Regions from separate parts of the Rhizobium sp. BE258 genome, predicted to be linked through region 2. Evidence: predicted binding sites of a transcription regulator. Region 2 holds the regulator's gene; each other region holds the start of a gene.
The links. Region 2 encodes LexA, which represses DNA repair genes until DNA is damaged. Its sites were predicted from a motif close to TGTTCNNNNTGTGTTCNG; they were not measured.

Region 1 (5,327 bases), on a different contig from region 2:
TCGTCTCGCCGGAAACGCCGATCGCCAGTGAAATGCGCTTCATCATCGCTCCCGAAAAGCTTCACTTCTTCGCGGCCGATAGCGGCAAGAGGATCGGTGCCGGCGTTGCGGCCAGCACAAGCGCGCCGGTCGCCGCCGAGCCAGTCCAGTAGGCTTCGTCAGGATACGTTAAAATTTTAGCGGCTGCTTGAACGCCTCTCTTACGACTTGTCTGTTATTCCACGAACATTGGGGTAGCAAACGGGGTGTTTCATGGCCTGGAAGCTTATGCTTGCAAGTGCGGTCGCAATGGCTGCGCGCACGGTGCCGTATGCTGTGGCGATGCCGCGCGGCAAATCCTTCATCGCGCATTCGAGCGACCATCTGCCGATGAAGTCGACGCCGATCAACCCGGACTGGGTGGTCAGCGGTGACCCGCAGGCCCGCACCGCCGAGCACTCGCGCGGCCACGACGAAGCTTCGCTGACGGCGATCTGGGATTGTACGGCAGGCGAGTTCCGCTGGTTCTTCGGCTGGGACGAGACCGTGATGATCATCGAGGGAGAGGTCCATATCACTGCGGAAGACGGCACCGAGCGCACACTCCGCGCCGGCGACGTCGCCTTCTTTGCCGGCGGCACCTGGGCCAGCTGGCGGGTCGACAATTACGTCCGCAAGGTTGCCTTCCTGCGCAAGCCTTTCCCGAAGCCGGTGGCGCTCGCCTACCGCCTCCGCAACATGCTGCGCAACACCGGACAGCAGGGCCTCGCGGCCTGAAGAAACCTTGATCGCGATATCACGAAGCCATTGATTGGCCGTTGCGTTCAGCCGTCTTGCGACCTACATCTGTCCGGCATTCAGTGAGGGACGGAAATGGCCAAGATCAAGAACGTAGCGGTCCAGATGGACCATGTTTCGGGCATCAACATCGCAGGCGATTCCACCTTCGCCATGAGCCTTGAGGCGCAGACCCGGGGCTACAAGCTCTTTCACTACACGCCGGATCGTCTGAGTTTCCGCGATGGCCAGGTTTTCGCCTCCGTTGAGCCGATGATCCTGCGCGACGTCAAGGGCGACCATTTCGAGCTCGGCGCCCCCGAGCGTATCGATCTCGCGACCATGGATGTCGTCCTGCTCCGCCAGGATCCGCCCTTCGACATGGCCTACATCACCTCGACGCATCTGCTCGAGCGCATCCACCCGAAGACGCTCGTCGTCAACGATCCGGCCTGGGTGCGTAACTCGCCGGAAAAGATCTTCGTCACCGAATTCGCCGATCTGATGCCGAAGACGCTGATCACCAAGGATGCCGCCGAAATCCGCCGCTTCCGCGATGAAATGGGCGATATCATCCTCAAGCCGCTCTACGGCAATGGCGGCGCCGGTGTCTTCCATTCGACCAAGGACGATCGCAACCTCTCCTCGCTGCTCGAGATGTTCGGCCAGCTCTTCCGCGAGCCCTTCATCGCCCAGCAATATCTGCCTGACGTGCGCAAAGGCGACAAGCGGATCATCCTTGTCGATGGCGAGCCTGTCGGCGCGATCAACCGCGTTCCGGCCGAGCATGACAGCCGCTCCAACATGCATGTCGGCGGCCGCGCCGAGGCGACCGAGCTCACGGCGCGCGAGATGGAAATCTGCAAGCGCATCGGCCCGGCTCTGAAGGACCGCGGCTTCCTGCTGGTCGGCATCGACGTCATCGGCGACTACATGACGGAGATCAACGTCACGTCTCCCACTGGCTTACGCGAAGTCGCCAGGTTCGGGGGCGCCGATATCGCAAGCCTTCTCTGGGATGCCATCGAGCGCAAGCGCACCTAAAAGGGTGTTTTGTTCTCATTTTGATGAGCCGATACAACCCGCTGCAACCTGAGCGCAGCGGGTGCGGGAATCTGTTCGTTTATTGTTCTTGTTTTATTCTGTTTTCCATGCCAGATTGCAATTGACGGCCATGATGGGTCGTAAAACGCGATGTAGTTGGTTGCGGGGGCAGGGGCATGGTCGCGCGCGTCAGTACTGTTGCATTTCAGGGCATTGAGGGCGTGCCGGTCGAGGTCCAGGTGATGGTCGCTCCGGGCAAGGTCGGCATGCAGATCGTTGGCCTTCCCGACAAGGCCGTGGCGGAAAGCCGCGAGCGGGTTCAGGCGGCCCTTCATGCGTCGGGGCTGGCGCTTCCGGCCAAGCGGGTGACCGTCAATCTGGCACCTGCCGATCTTCCGAAGGAAGGCTCGCATTTCGATCTGCCGATCGCGCTTGGCCTGATGGCGGCGCTCGGCGCCATTCCCGGCGATGCGCTCGCGGATTATGTCGTGCTTGGTGAACTCAATCTGGATGGCACGATTGCCCCGGTTGCCGGCGCGCTTCCGGCGGCGATCGGAGCCAATGGCCTTGGTAAAGGCCTGATCTGCCCGGCCGACAGCGGCCCGGAAGCGGCCTGGGCCGGGACCGGCCTTGATATACTGGCGCCGAGAAGCCTGATCGCTCTCGCCAATCATTTCCGCGGCACGCAGGTTCTGTCGCGCCCCGAGCCGTCGATCCGCGCCAACGCTGCCAACCTGCCTGATCTTGCTGATATCAAAGGACAGGAGAGCGCTAAGCGCGCCCTAGAGGTCGCCGCTGCCGGAAATCATAATTTGCTGATGGTTGGGCCTCCCGGCTCGGGCAAATCGATGCTCGCAGCGCGGCTGCCATCGATTCTACCGCCGCTTTCGGCTGCCGAGCTTCTCGAAGTGTCGATGATCCACTCGATCGCCGGGCAGCTCTCCGGCGGCAAGCTGTCCGATCGGCGTCCATTCCGTACCCCGCATCACTCGGCAACCATGGCCGCGATGGTCGGCGGCGGTTTGCGGGCAAGGCCCCGCGAGGCGTCGCTTGCCCATCATGGCGTGCTCTTTCTCGATGAGTTTCCGGAATTCTCGCCGCAGGCGCTCGATGCATTGCGTCAGCCGCTGGAGACCGGCGAATGCATCATCGCCCGCGCCAATCACCGGGTCTCCTATCCGGCCAGTATCCAGCTGGTCGCCGCCATGAACCCCTGCCGCTGCGGCATGGCCGGAGAGCCCGGCCACAGCTGTGCCCGTGGCCCTCGCTGCCAGTCCGACTATCAGGGGCGGATTTCCGGCCCGCTGATGGATCGCATCGATATCCATATCGACGTACCGGCCGTGGCCGCGACCGACCTGATCCGGCCGATGCCGGCTGAGGCGAGCAGCACCGTGGCGGCCCGCGTTGCGCGGGCGCGAGATTTGCAGGCCGACCGGTTCATCGCTGCGGGCCTCGGCGGCATCGTCACCAACGCGCGCTGCTCGACGGCGCTCATCGAGAAATACGCCGAGCCGGATGCCGGCGGCTTGCGGCTGTTGCGGGATGCGGCGGAGAAGATGCGCTTCTCCGCCCGCGGCTATCATCGCGTTCTGAAAGTCGCGCGTACGCTCGCCAATCTCGATGGAAAGACAACGGTTGGTCGTATCCATCTGGCTGAAGCGATCTCCTATCGGATCGCGGGCGAGCGGCTGACGGCTGCAGCATGAAGGGAAGCGAATAGTGAGTAGCGAATAGCGAATAGAAAAAGAAAAGCTTGCTTAGCACTCAGGGCCGAGCAAGCTTCGCTATTCGCTATTCGCTATTCGCTATTCGCTATTCGCTATTCGCTATTCGCTATTCGCTATTCGCTGATCAGCTCCCGAGCCCATCAAATAGCGCCGTCGAAAGATAGCGCTCGGCAAAGGACGGGATGATCACCACGATGGTCTTGCCGGCATTTTCCTCGCGGCTGCCGACCTTGATGGCGGCGGCAAGCGCCGCACCGGACGAGATGCCGACCGGCACGCCTTCGAGCCTGGCGACCAGACGGGCGGTTTCCATGGCCAATGCGCTATTGATGGTGACGACCTCGTCGTAGATCTTGGTGTCGAGAATGGCGGGCGCAAAGCCGGCGCCGATGCCCTGGATCTTGTGCGGTCCGGGCTGGCCGCCCGAAAGCACGGGCGATTCTTCCGGCTCGACAGCGATGACCTTGATGCCGGGCTTCTTCGACTTCAGCACCTGTCCAGCGCCGGTAATCGTGCCGCCGGTGCCGATGCCGGAAACGAAGATATCGACTGCGCCGTCGGTATCGTTCCAGATTTCCTCGGCCGTCGTCTTGCGATGGATTTCAGGGTTGGCCGGGTTTTCGAACTGCTGCGGAATGATCGCGTCAGGCAGGGTCGAGGCCAGCTCCTCGGCCTTGGCGATGGCGCCCTTCATCCCCTTCGGCCCCTCGGTGAGCACCAGTTCGGCGCCAAGCAGCGCCAGCATCTTGCGGCGCTCGACGGACATGGTTTCCGGCATCGTCAGGATCAGCTTGTAACCCTTGGCAGCGGCGGCGAAGGCGAGTGCAATGCCCGTGTTGCCGGAGGTCGGCTCGATCAGCGTCGTCTTGCCGGGCGAGATCTTGCCCTGTGCTTCCAGGCTCTCGATCATCGCCACGCCGATACGGTCTTTGACCGAGGCGATCGGATTGAAGAACTCGAGCTTTGCCAGCAGGTTGGCCTTCACGCCCTTTTCCTTGGCAAGCTTGTCGAGGCGCACGATCGGCGTATCGCCGATGGTTTCGGTGATCGACGAGTAGATGCGGCCGCGGCCCGGTTTTTTCGACATGAGTGCTCTCCCTTGAAGTGTGTTGCGCAGACAATAGGGTCAAAGCGCGCGCCAGACCAGACCGGCCTCACGCGCGGGAGTGGCAAGCCAGAGAAAAAATCCTTTGAAAACCGCCGTTTGACGGATGAATTTTTCAGGCCGCGCGGGTGGCGATAAAGGCTGCGGTGCCCGCCAGAATGCCGGCCGCCGTCCGGTTCAGGGCCTGCAATGCGCGCGGCTGCTTCAGCATGCTGCGGGCACGGGTTGCCAGCAGCATATAGGGGATCAGCACCGTCAGCAGAACGATGAAGGTCGCGGCCAGCAGCAGGCCATATTCGCGCAGGCCGATGGTATGGATGTCGATCAGCGTCGGCACCAATGCCACATAGAAGAGCATCGTTTTCGGATTGCCGAGGGTTACGAGCAGGCCCGAAAGAAAAGACATGCCCATGCTGCTCGATTTGCGCGCTGAGATATCCTGCGGCAGAAGTCCGGAAGTCCAGAGCTTGTAGGCGATGTAGCAGAGATAGATCACGCCTGCGAACTTGATGACCAGGAAGATCTCGGTGAAGGTCTGCGCCACGAAGGCGAGGCCGAGGATGACCGCCGTCAGATAGGTCATGTCACCCAGCACCAGGCCGAGACCCATGAAGAAGGTCTCGCGGAAGTTCGAGCCCAGCGCCCGCGCCACGATCGCCGTGATACCCGGCCCCGGAATGGCTGCTGCAATG
Region 2 (5,327 bases):
ATCGAAGGCACGCAAATTACAATGGCCGTTTTTGAGCCGCCTAACATGCCTTCGTTTCCGGCCTCATCCGAGGCCTATTACAGGATCATGTCAGCCTTTTGAACGTCAGGCCGCTTTGGCGATGGCGTCGAAGGCGAGAAGCTTTTCGAGAAGCCGCGGCATGTCCTTCAGATAGACCATGTTCGGTCCGTCAGACGGCGCATTGTCGGGGTCTTCGTGCGTTTCGACGAACACACCGGCGACACCGACGGCAACGGCGGCACGCGCCAGGGTCTCGACGAATTCGCGCTGACCACCGCTCGAGCCGCCCTGCCCGCCCGGCTGCTGCACGGAATGCGTGGCGTCGAAGATAACAGGAGCGCCAAGTGCAGCCATGATCGGCAGCGAGCGCATGTCCGATACCAGTGTGTTGTAGCCGAAGGAGGCACCGCGTTCGCAGAGCAGGATGTTCGGATTGCCGCTGGCATTCAGCTTGGCGAGAACATTCTTCATGTCCCAGGGCGCCAGGAACTGGCCCTTCTTGACGTTGACGATCCGGCCGGTCTTGGCGGCGGCAACGAGAAGGTCGGTCTGGCGGCTGAGGAAGGCCGGGATCTGCAGGATGTCGGCGACGGTTGCCACCTGCTCGCACTGCTCTTCCGTGTGGATATCGGTCAGAACAGGAAAGCCGAATTCCTTTTTCAGATCGGAGAAGACTTCGAGCGCCTTTTCAAGACCGATGCCGCGCTCGGCGGAAAGCGATGTCCGGTTCGCCTTGTCGAAAGACGACTTATAGACGAGGCCGATACCGAGCGACTTGCAGAGTTCGCTCAAAACACCGGCGACCATGAAAGCGTGGTCGCGGCTTTCCATCTGGCAGGGACCGGCGATCAGCGACAGCTTGCCCGTATTCGAAAAGGTAACGCGGCCAGCACCCTCGCCGGCGACAACTTCTGCATTGGTATTTGTCATTGGGTCTCCTCGAAGGCGAAGATTGCGCCCTGTCCCGGCGCCGGCTTCACCAACAGACGATTGTTCATACTGACATGGGTGATCCCGTTAGCAGCCAAATGCGCCGCTGTCACGGCCAGATCACCGACCGAAAAGACGATTGCGCGCGCCCTGAGGCCGTTATCGGTGACAAGTGGCTCGGCATCGAAATAGGCCTCCATGCCCTCGTTCGAGAAGATGGAAAGTCTCCCGTTCGGCAATTCGAAGGATAGGCCGAGTGCCGCCTCCTTAGGCTCCACTCCACCGCTGGCCGTCTCCAGAAATTCGGCGAAGGCCTGCGGATCCTCAGCGCTCAGCGCGATCTCGCTGATGCCGGTGACGCCGTTTGCATGGGTTTCCAGTGCATTGCGATCGGCCGGAAAGGCGTTGATCCGCTGGCAGGCGAAGAAGAAGACATCGGGTGCCCGAAGATCGGCGGCAAAGGCGAGCTTGAAGGCGCCTGTCGCCTGCGTTCCGTCGGGCATGACGATCGGCCGCGAGAATTCGACCATATCGCCGCCGCTCAGCTGCGCGCCGTCATAGGCAGCCTTGTCCGCATCGGCACTATCGGTGCCGAAGACAACAGCCGAAAAGCCGTCATCGCCGCAGCGGAAGCGGAAGGCCTGATCGCGGGCGACAAAGCTGTTGCCCTTTGCGACAGCCGCGTCGCAGTCCGCCTGGCTCGCAATACCGAGCGGTTCGAGATAGGTCTTGTCGGCCAAGAAGACGCAGGCATTCTCCGTTCCGAACGGATGACGGCCATCGGCCGCGACGGTGAAACCGAGACGCCCGAGTCGCTCGCGGGCAACGTCGATATGGGTCACGGGCAGTACCAGATGATCGAGCGGACGCGTCATGGCGGTTCCTCCGGTGAAGCCGGCAGAGATTTGCACGCCCTGCCCGGCAAAGCGCAAGCGTGGATCACCAATCCGGCAAATAAACTTTCAAAAACGACGAAAAATCATCGGAAGTTTTACCGATATTTAGGCACTTGCGGAACACATATGGAACATATAGTGTCCGTTCTGGCTTTGTTTCACGAATCTGGGGAAAAACTTCGATGCTGACGCGCAAACAACAGGAGCTTCTCCTCTTCATTCACGAGCGCATGAAGGAGTCCGGCGTTCCGCCATCCTTCGACGAAATGAAGGATGCGCTCGATCTGGCTTCCAAGTCGGGCATCCATCGCCTGATCACGGCTCTGGAAGAACGTGGCTTCATTCGCCGCCTACCGAACAGGGCGCGCGCACTCGAGGTCATCAAGCTTCCGGAAGCCTACAGCCCGAGCATTCAGCCGCGCCGCGGCTTCTCGCCGAGCGTCATCGAAGGCAGCCTTGGCAAGCCGCAGCCCGTCGCGCCGCCGAAGCCGGCGAACGAGGACAATCACACGTCGATCTCCGTGCCGGTCATGGGCCGGATCGCAGCCGGTGTGCCGATTTCGGCGATCCAGCAGAACACCCACGACATTACAGTTCCCGCCGACATGCTCGGAAGCGGTGAGCACTATGCTCTTGAGGTCAAGGGCGACTCGATGATCGAGGCCGGCATCTTCGACGGCGACACGGTCATCATCCGCAACACCAATACCGCCAATGCCGGTGATATCGTCGTTGCTCTCGTCGATGACGAAGAGGCAACGCTGAAGCGCTTTCGCCGCAAGGGTGCATCCATTGCGCTCGAAGCTGCCAACCCGGCTTACGAAACCCGTATTTTCGGACCGGACCGCGTCAAGGTTCAGGGCAAGCTCGTTGGCCTTATCCGCCGCTATCACTGAGCGTCTCGCTTTCACCAAAAGTGCCGCTGCGCCAATCGTAGGCGCGGTGGCGGGTCCAGGGCCGCTCGAGACCCTCGAATGATGTGGTGATTTCGGCGATCCCATTGGGGAAACGAAGCTCGACAGCGCCTGTCTTTCGCAGTGTCTCCCCGGTGAAAAGCAGGGCGCCTGAGCGGCAGGTATCGAGGCGCAGGCGCACCGGTGTGACGACGATATCGGATATGTCGCAAGCTGGGCCAAGGAACGCCGCATTCTCGATCACGGTCAAGATCGAACCGTTGTCGAGCTTCGCTGTACACCAGGCCTTTTTCACGCATGAGAAGCGCTCGCCCGTCGCACTGGCCTTGATCGCGTCCATCGTTTCGTTCTGCTGTGCCTCCGTCAATTTCAGCCTTTCACCGCGCGGTGCGGTGGGAATATCCGGGAGCGCCGGGAACGCCGGTGGTAGATGCTCATCGAGCACCAGCGCGCGCCTCCATTGATCAAAGATGAAGCCCGGTGGCCGCTCGCGATTGGTGGCGAGGCCGTTGTCGCTGACGATGCCCGCCATGCTCCCGTCCTCGGCAATCACGATTTTCGGCGGCGGAGGACCTCCAAACATCGCGGCGGCTGTCGTCGATGCCATCAAGATCGCGGTGCCGAGATGCCGCATGCGGCTGCGCAGCAAAGTCAGCAGCAGGAAACCCGTCACCGCCGCGGGAAAGTACCAGGACGCCAGGCGCCCGACGCCGATATCGCCGCCCCATGAGGCAACCGTCCTGGCGATGGCGATCACCAGATCGAGCCCAAAGCCCGTCACCTGCCACGCCCATGCATCGAGACCGAAGGGCATCAGCAGCATGGCAATGAGGCCGAACGGCATGATGATGAAGGAGATGATCGGCATGGCGGCGAGATTGGCTGGCAGGCCATAGGCTGTCAGCCGGTGGAAGTGCTCGACCGAGAACAATGCAGTCGAGAAGCCGCCGATGACGGAGGTCAGCAGGATGCCGCCGAAGAACGCAGCGGCGGAAGACAGCATCCTGACGACGCGAAACTTTGCGAAGGGCCGGTCGCGCACCGGCCTCTCCTTCCAGAGCGCATAGCCGGCGACGAGGGCCAGTGTCGCGGCGAAGGACATCTGGAAGCTTGGCCCCATGATCTCCGAGGGTGAGAGGACAATGATCACCAGCGCCGATAGGGCGACGTTGCGCAGACTGATCGACGGCCGGTCGAAGAAGACCGCCGCCAGCATGATCGCCATCATGATGAAGGCGCGCTCGGCGGAGACTGCGAAGCCCGAGATCAGGAAATAGGCGGTGACGGCGGCAAGCGCACCGGCTGCGGCGATCTTCTTGACGGGATAGGCCTGGACGACAGCCGGAAACAGGCTGAGCACGGTGCGGAAGCCGACGAAGAAGATGCCTGCCGACAGCGCCATGTTGAGACCGGAAATGGCGATGATATGCGCAAGGCCGGATTGGCGCAGCGCCTCGGTCGTCTCGCTCGAAATGGCGCGGCGCTCGTCCGTGACCAGAGCGGCGGCAAAAGCGCCGGTGTCGCCAGGCAGGATGCCTCTAATACGGTCGCCGATGCCGCTTCTCAAGCGGTAGAGCCATTCAAGCGCGCGATCCTGCATCGATGCGGGCCCGGGTTCGACCGCCGGAACCACGGCAGGGGCACCATAAAAGAAACCGTTGCCACCGACACCGTCGAAATAGGCACCGAACGAAAAGTCGTTGAGGCCGGGAAGAGCGGGGCCTGACGGCGGCGTCAGCCTTGCCCTGCCCTTCAGCCAAGTCCCGGTTTCGAACTCCGCTTTCTGGCCGCGCGCAATCACGGTCACCTGCTCTGGCGGCCGCTTCAGCGCCGGGTTCTCCGTCGCCTTGAGCGCCAACAGATACCGCCAGCCGCCGCGGCCATCGCTTTCCCGCCGCTCTACGCGGCCTGTCAGCGTCGTCGTTACCGCCGAATCGAGAACGACAGTACCGGCTCTCCAGGTCTCGAATTGTGCGGCGAGGATGCCAACAGCGATCAACATCATGGAGACCAGGCATATCCGGCTCCACTCCCTGCCGCGATCCGTCACTGCGAGCAGCAGAAGTAGCACGACCGCGCATGAAAGCGGCACAGCCGGTGAAATGTCTGCGCCGCAGGCAAACCAGAGAACGGAGCCCAGTCCGAGCGCCACCGGCGCAAACAACATGCGGCCGCCATAAGCCAGCTCTTCGACAGCGCAGGCCGGCAGGCTTTGCACAACACGGCGCTGCAGCGACCGAAGAGCATGAATAGAAAGCTGCCGGCGGTGACCTAGATTAACAGGTGCGAGGAGAGTCCCCGCTGCAGGCGGCATCAGCGGCGTCTGCGGCAATTTGGCCGCGGCACCGATGGTGATCGTGCTGACGTCGCTGGTTTTCAACTCCGGCATGCAAAGAGCCTGATGACCCGATAGAATACAACCAGAATGCAACCCTGCGCGCGTTTCAGCAACAATAATCGATTGAAAAATGATGAAAAAACGTGAGTGCAAAAAGCCTAAATAAATCATCAGCTTCCGCTATGCGTTTACAGCATCGCAGGAGTGCCTAAAAGTTGATACTGCGAT
Region 3 (5,327 bases), on a different contig from region 2:
GCGGCGAGCAGCAGCGCGTGGCGATCGCCCGCGCTGTTGCCAATGCGCCGTCGCTGCTTCTCGCCGACGAGCCGACCGGCAATCTCGATCCGGAAACCGCCAACTACGTCTTCGACGCGCTGGAAGCGCTGGTTCGCCAGTCCGGTCTCGCGGCACTGATCGCCACCCACAATCACGATCTCGCCGCGCGCATGGACCGCCGCGTGACGATCACCGACGGCAAGGTCGTCGAGTTCTAAAGGCGGATCAGACCGCCGCGATAATCGAGCTCGTAAGCGCGCCGTTCTTCAACGACAATCATCTCCATGCCGCGGAAATGGCCGCAATCACCCTCGCTTCGGTCGATATACAGGCCGAACTCGTGCTCATATTCCATGCCGCCGAGAAAGCGTTTTTCACCGCCATAAAGCGCCGAGAGTGCTGCCTTGATCACGGCCCCGGCGCGGCTGCCGTCGATCAGCCGCGGCTCGATGATGTGGCCGAAGTAGTTCATCGCCCAGACGGGCTCGCCGTTCAGCCAGACGGTTTCCTGGCCGGCGAAATCGGTGCCGCCGAAATAGCTGTCGAGATAGCGCCATTCGCCGCGCTCATAGCCGATATCCTGCGATCCCGACCGGCAGGCCGCTATCTTTGCTCCGCCGCCGACATAGGTCTGCGATTTTGCCTCGACGATGAAGTCGTTCAAGAAAGTGAGATACATGCCGCGCCTCCTGCGATATGTCTCGCAGACGCAACGATATTTGTAAAGAACAAAAAGAGAACAAGCGTCAGTTGCCGCAGATCGACTGGCCGGTTTCGTCCTTCCAGTCGGTAATGGCGATAACGCGCGGCTCCGATGTCTGATCCTTGCCTCCTTTCTGCAATTTGCCCGTCAGCGCATTGTAGTCGCAGGTGCCACCGGCATCCGGGTCGAGCGTGTCGTAATCGCTGTAGGTATAGCCGGCGACGACGAACTGGCCGTTGCGATAGGCGAGCGTCAGCGTCTGCTCCCAGCGGTCCCGGCCGATGGCGCTGTTCTGCGAATGGACGGCGATCGACGATTTTCCGGCGGCCTTGATCGACGGCTCCTGGCCGTAGATCCCGTCCACAGCCGTGCTGCCCCAGATCTTGCCGGGTGCGCTGGCAGCGAGCCGCAGCAGATCGTGGTCGTCGCGCAGATAGATGTAGATGCCGAGCTGATCGTCTTCGGCATCCGCCGCGGCCTCGGCAAGCACTGCCAGATCGGGCTTCCCATCGCCGTTCCAATCGCCCACGGCCGCATCGACGATGCGGGCGGGGCCGGTGTCTGCGGCAATAGCGGCCTGGGCCGAAAGCAGGGCGGCGGCAAGGATTGTGAGGCGCATGTTTCTCTCCTGTTCCGCGTTAACCAAACAGAAAACAATTCTGTTGACAACGGAACAATAGCGGAACAAACTAAAAACATAACGAGTAAAGGAGAGCCAAATGACTGACATGATCCGTGACGTCGCAGCATTCACCTCCATCGCAATGTTTGTTGCCAGCTTCTCTCTGATCCTGATGGCGATGTAATTTTTCAGGGGACCGCATGGCTGCCATGCGGTTCCGGGCAGGGACTTCTTCTGGACATCTCCACGGCCAGGACCGACAATGGCACCGATTCATACGGGCGATTGAAGGGACGTGTCATGGCGGATGCAGAGGGCGGATTTATCGGCGGGACGCCGGGTTTCGTTCATCTGCGCGTACACTCGGCCTATTCGCTGCTCGAGGGTGCGCTGCCGCTGAAGAAGATCCTCTACAAGGCTTCGGGCGACAGCCAGCCGGCGATTGCCATCACCGATACCAACAATCTCTTCGTCGCCCTCGAATTCGCCCAGAAGGCGATGGACGAGGGGCTGCAGCCGATCATTGGCTGCCAGATCTCCGTTGATATGGAAGACGGGCTCGAAGTTGAAAAGCGCGGCGGCCAGCAGATGATGGGCAAACTGCCTGCGATCGTCGTGCTGGCCGCAACAGCTGCCGGTTACGAGCGCCTCGTCGATCTGGTGAGCCGCGCCTATCTCGGCGGTGAAGACAACCAGGCGGTCCACGTCCGCGCCTCCTGGCTGGAGGAGGCCGGCACCGAGGGTCTGATCGCGCTCACCGGTTCGCTTGGCGGCCCCATCGATATGGCTCTCAAGCAGGGGCATATGGCGCCGGCTGTGTCGCGCCTGTCGCGTCTCAAGGCGCTGTTCGGCGACCGGCTCTATGTCGAGCTGCAGCGCCACGGCACCTATGACAAGCGCCACGAGCAGAAGATGATCGGCCTTGCCTATGAGCACGATCTGCCGCTGGTAGCGACCAACGAGGCCTTCTTCCCGGCGCGGGACGATTATGACGCGCATGACGCCCTGATGGCCGTGGCGCACAACGCCATCGTCTCCGACGACAGCCGCTTCCGACTGACTCCGGATCACTATCTGAAGAGCCGGGCGGAGATGGCCAAGCTGTTTGCCGATCTGCCGGAGGCGCTGGAAAGCACGCTGGAGATCGCAAGACGCTGCTCCTTCGTGCTGCAAACCCGCAAGCCGATCCTGCCGCGCTTTACCGGCGCCAGCGACGACGCCGACGAGGCCGATCGCGCCGAATCCGGAGAGCTGCGCCGCCAGGCCGTGGAAGGCCTCGACATGCGTCTGGCGACGCTCGGCATGTCGCCGGGCTATGAGGAAAAGGACTATCGCGACCGGCTCGAATTCGAGCTCAGCGTCATCGAAAAGATGAAGTTCCCCGGCTACTTCCTGATCGTTGCCGACTTCATCAAATGGGCCAAGCTGCAGGACATCCCGGTCGGCCCGGGCCGCGGTTCCGGTGCGGGCTCGCTGGTTGCCTACGCCCTGACGATTACCGACGTCGATCCGCTGCGCTTCTCGCTGCTGTTCGAACGCTTCCTCAATCCCGATCGCGTGTCGATGCCCGACTTCGATATCGACTTCTGCCAGGATCGCCGCGAAGAGGTGATCCGCTACGTGCAGAAGAAATACGGCCGCGAGCAGGTGGCGCAGATCATCACCTTCGGTTCGCTGCAGGCGCGCGCCGCCCTTCGAGACGTCGGCCGCGTGCTCGAAATGCCCTATGGCCAGGTCGACAAGATCTGCAAGTTGGTGCCGAACAACCCGGCCAATCCGACGCCGCTGTCGAAGGCGATCGAGGAAGAGCCGAAGCTGCAGGAAGAGGCGGCCAAGGAACCTGTCGTCGCCCGTCTGCTCGACATCGCCCAGAAGATCGAAGGCCTCTACCGCCATGCCTCGACCCATGCCGCCGGTATCGTCATCGGCGACCGTCCGCTGTCGAAGCTGGTGCCGATGTATCGCGATCCGCGCTCAGACATGCCCGTCACCCAGTTCAACATGAAGTGGGTGGAACAGGCCGGCCTGGTGAAGTTCGACTTCCTCGGCCTGAAGACGCTGACCGTTCTGAAGGTCGCCGTCGATTTCGTCGCCAAGCGCGGCATCAAGGTCGATCTGGCCTCGATCCCGCTCGATGACAAGAAGACCTACGAGATGCTGGCGCGCGGCGAAACGGTCGGCGTGTTCCAGGTGGAAAGTGCCGGCATGCGCAAGGCGCTGATCGGCATGAAACCCGACTGCATCGAGGACATCATCGCGCTGGTGGCGCTCTACCGCCCGGGCCCGATGGAAAACATCCCGACCTACAACGCCCGCAAGCACGGCGAGGAAGAGGTCGAGTCGATCCATCCGACCATCGACTACCTGCTGAAGGAAACCCAGGGCGTTATCGTCTACCAGGAGCAGGTCATGCAGATCGCTCAGGTGCTCTCCGGCTACTCGCTGGGTGAAGCCGACCTTCTGCGCCGCGCCATGGGTAAGAAGATCAAGGCCGAGATGGACCAGCAGCGCGAGCGCTTCGTCAGCGGCGCCGTCAAGAATGGCGTGTCGAAGCCGCAGGCCGACAACATTTTCGAACTGCTCGCCAAGTTTGCCAATTACGGCTTCAACAAGTCGCATGCCGCCGCCTACGCCATCGTCTCGTACCAGACGGCCTATATGAAGGCGCATTATCCGGTCGAGTTCCTCGCCGCCTCGATGACGCTCGATATGTCGAACACCGACAAGGTCAACGACTTCCGTCAGGATGCCAAGCGCCTGGGCATCGACGTGATCGCGCCCTCGGTCCAGACGTCGTTCCGGCATTTCGAGACGGGCGAGGAGCGGATCTATTACGCGCTGGCAGCGCTCAAGGGCGTCGGCGAAAATGCTGTCGAACACATCGTCTCGGTGCGCGGCGACAAGCCCTTTTCCAGTATCGAGGATTTCTGCCTGCGCATCGATCCGCGCCAGGTGAACCGCCGCGTGCTCGAAAGCCTGATCTATGCCGGCGCCTTCGACTGCTTCAATCTCGATCGGGCGCAGCTTTCGGCTGGTCTCGATCGCGTGCTCGGCTATGCGCAGCGCGCCCAGGAAAACAAGCTGAGCGGCCAGTCCGATATCTTCGGTGGCGCGCTGTCGTCGGGCCCGGAAAAGATCGCCCTGCCGCCCTATTCGCCCTGGCTTGCTTCGGAGCGGCTGCTGAAGGAATTCCAGGTTCTCGGTTTCTATCTGACGGCACATCCGCTCGACAGCTACAACAGCCTGCTGGACAAGATGCGCGTGCAGACTTTTGCGGATTTCTCGGCAGCCGTCAGGCAGGGGGCGGCCAATGGCCGTCTGGCCGGTACCGTGATTTCCAAGCAGGAGCGCAAGACGCGCACCGGCAACAAGATGGGCATCATCGTCTTCTCGGATTCGTCTGGCCAATACGAAGCCGTGCTGTTTTCCGAGATGCTGAACCAGTATCGCGATATCCTGGAATCCGGAAAATCCTTCGTCATCACCGCCACCGGCGAAGAGCGCCCCGAGGGTATCGGGCTGCGGATCCAGACCATCCAGTCGCTGGAAGAAAAGTCGCTGCAGATGCAGAAGACGCTGCGCGTCTATGTCCGCGATTCCGGCCCGCTGAAGGCGGTTGCCGCCCACCTGAATGCCAAGGGCGAGGGGCTGGTGTCCTTCATCGTCATCAAGGAGGATGGCAAGCGCGAGGTCGAGGTGGCGCTGCAGCAGAAATACCGCATCACGCCGGAGATCGCCGCGGCGCTGCGCGCAGCACCCGGCATTGTCGATGTCGAGCTCGTCTAGCGCGTTACGGTGATGAAGTCGGTTCCGGCGCCGGTCTCCGGGCCGAGGCCGGTATCGGAAATCGTCATCGTCGAACCGGCGGCCAGCATCATGTCCACCTTGCGCCTGGTGTCGTCGGGGATCTGGATCCGCGACAGCGCGTTGGTGATCGGGCTGCCCATGATGATCGAGCCTTCCTGCGTCTTGATGCCGAGG

Region 1: J2X43_RS09215 (YifB family Mg chelatase-like AAA ATPase) is a predicted target of LexA. The motif match lies at 1,873-1,890, and genes of this name have one in related genera.
Region 3: dnaE (DNA polymerase III subunit alpha) is a predicted target of LexA. The motif match lies at 1,405-1,422, and genes of this name have one in related genera.

Annotation. Positions count from the first base shown of each region.
Region 1 covers NZ_JAVDWL010000002.1:802,495-807,821, reverse strand. The annotation lists gene J2X43_RS09230 (sn-glycerol-3-phosphate ABC transporter ATP-binding protein UgpC) at 1-152, shown strand, start outside; gene J2X43_RS09225 (cupin domain-containing protein) at 253-756, shown strand; gene gshB (glutathione synthase) at 853-1,800, shown strand; gene J2X43_RS09215 (YifB family Mg chelatase-like AAA ATPase) at 1,977-3,509, shown strand; gene cysK (cysteine synthase A) at 3,655-4,617, opposite strand; gene J2X43_RS09205 (LysE family translocator) at 4,751-5,327, opposite strand, start outside.
Region 2 covers NZ_JAVDWL010000008.1:187,365-192,691, reverse strand. The annotation lists gene kdsA (3-deoxy-8-phosphooctulonate synthase) at 106-951, opposite strand; gene J2X43_RS25765 (VOC family protein) at 948-1,826, opposite strand; gene lexA (transcriptional repressor LexA) at 2,030-2,743, shown strand; gene J2X43_RS25755 (ComEC/Rec2 family competence protein) at 2,724-4,928, opposite strand.
Region 3 covers NZ_JAVDWL010000007.1:355,988-361,314, forward strand. The annotation lists gene J2X43_RS24385 (ABC transporter ATP-binding protein) at 1-239, shown strand, start outside; gene J2X43_RS24390 (DUF5680 domain-containing protein) at 236-700, opposite strand; gene J2X43_RS24395 (hypothetical protein) at 768-1,343, opposite strand; gene dnaE (DNA polymerase III subunit alpha) at 1,647-5,132, shown strand; gene J2X43_RS24405 (L,D-transpeptidase family protein) at 5,129-5,327, opposite strand, start outside.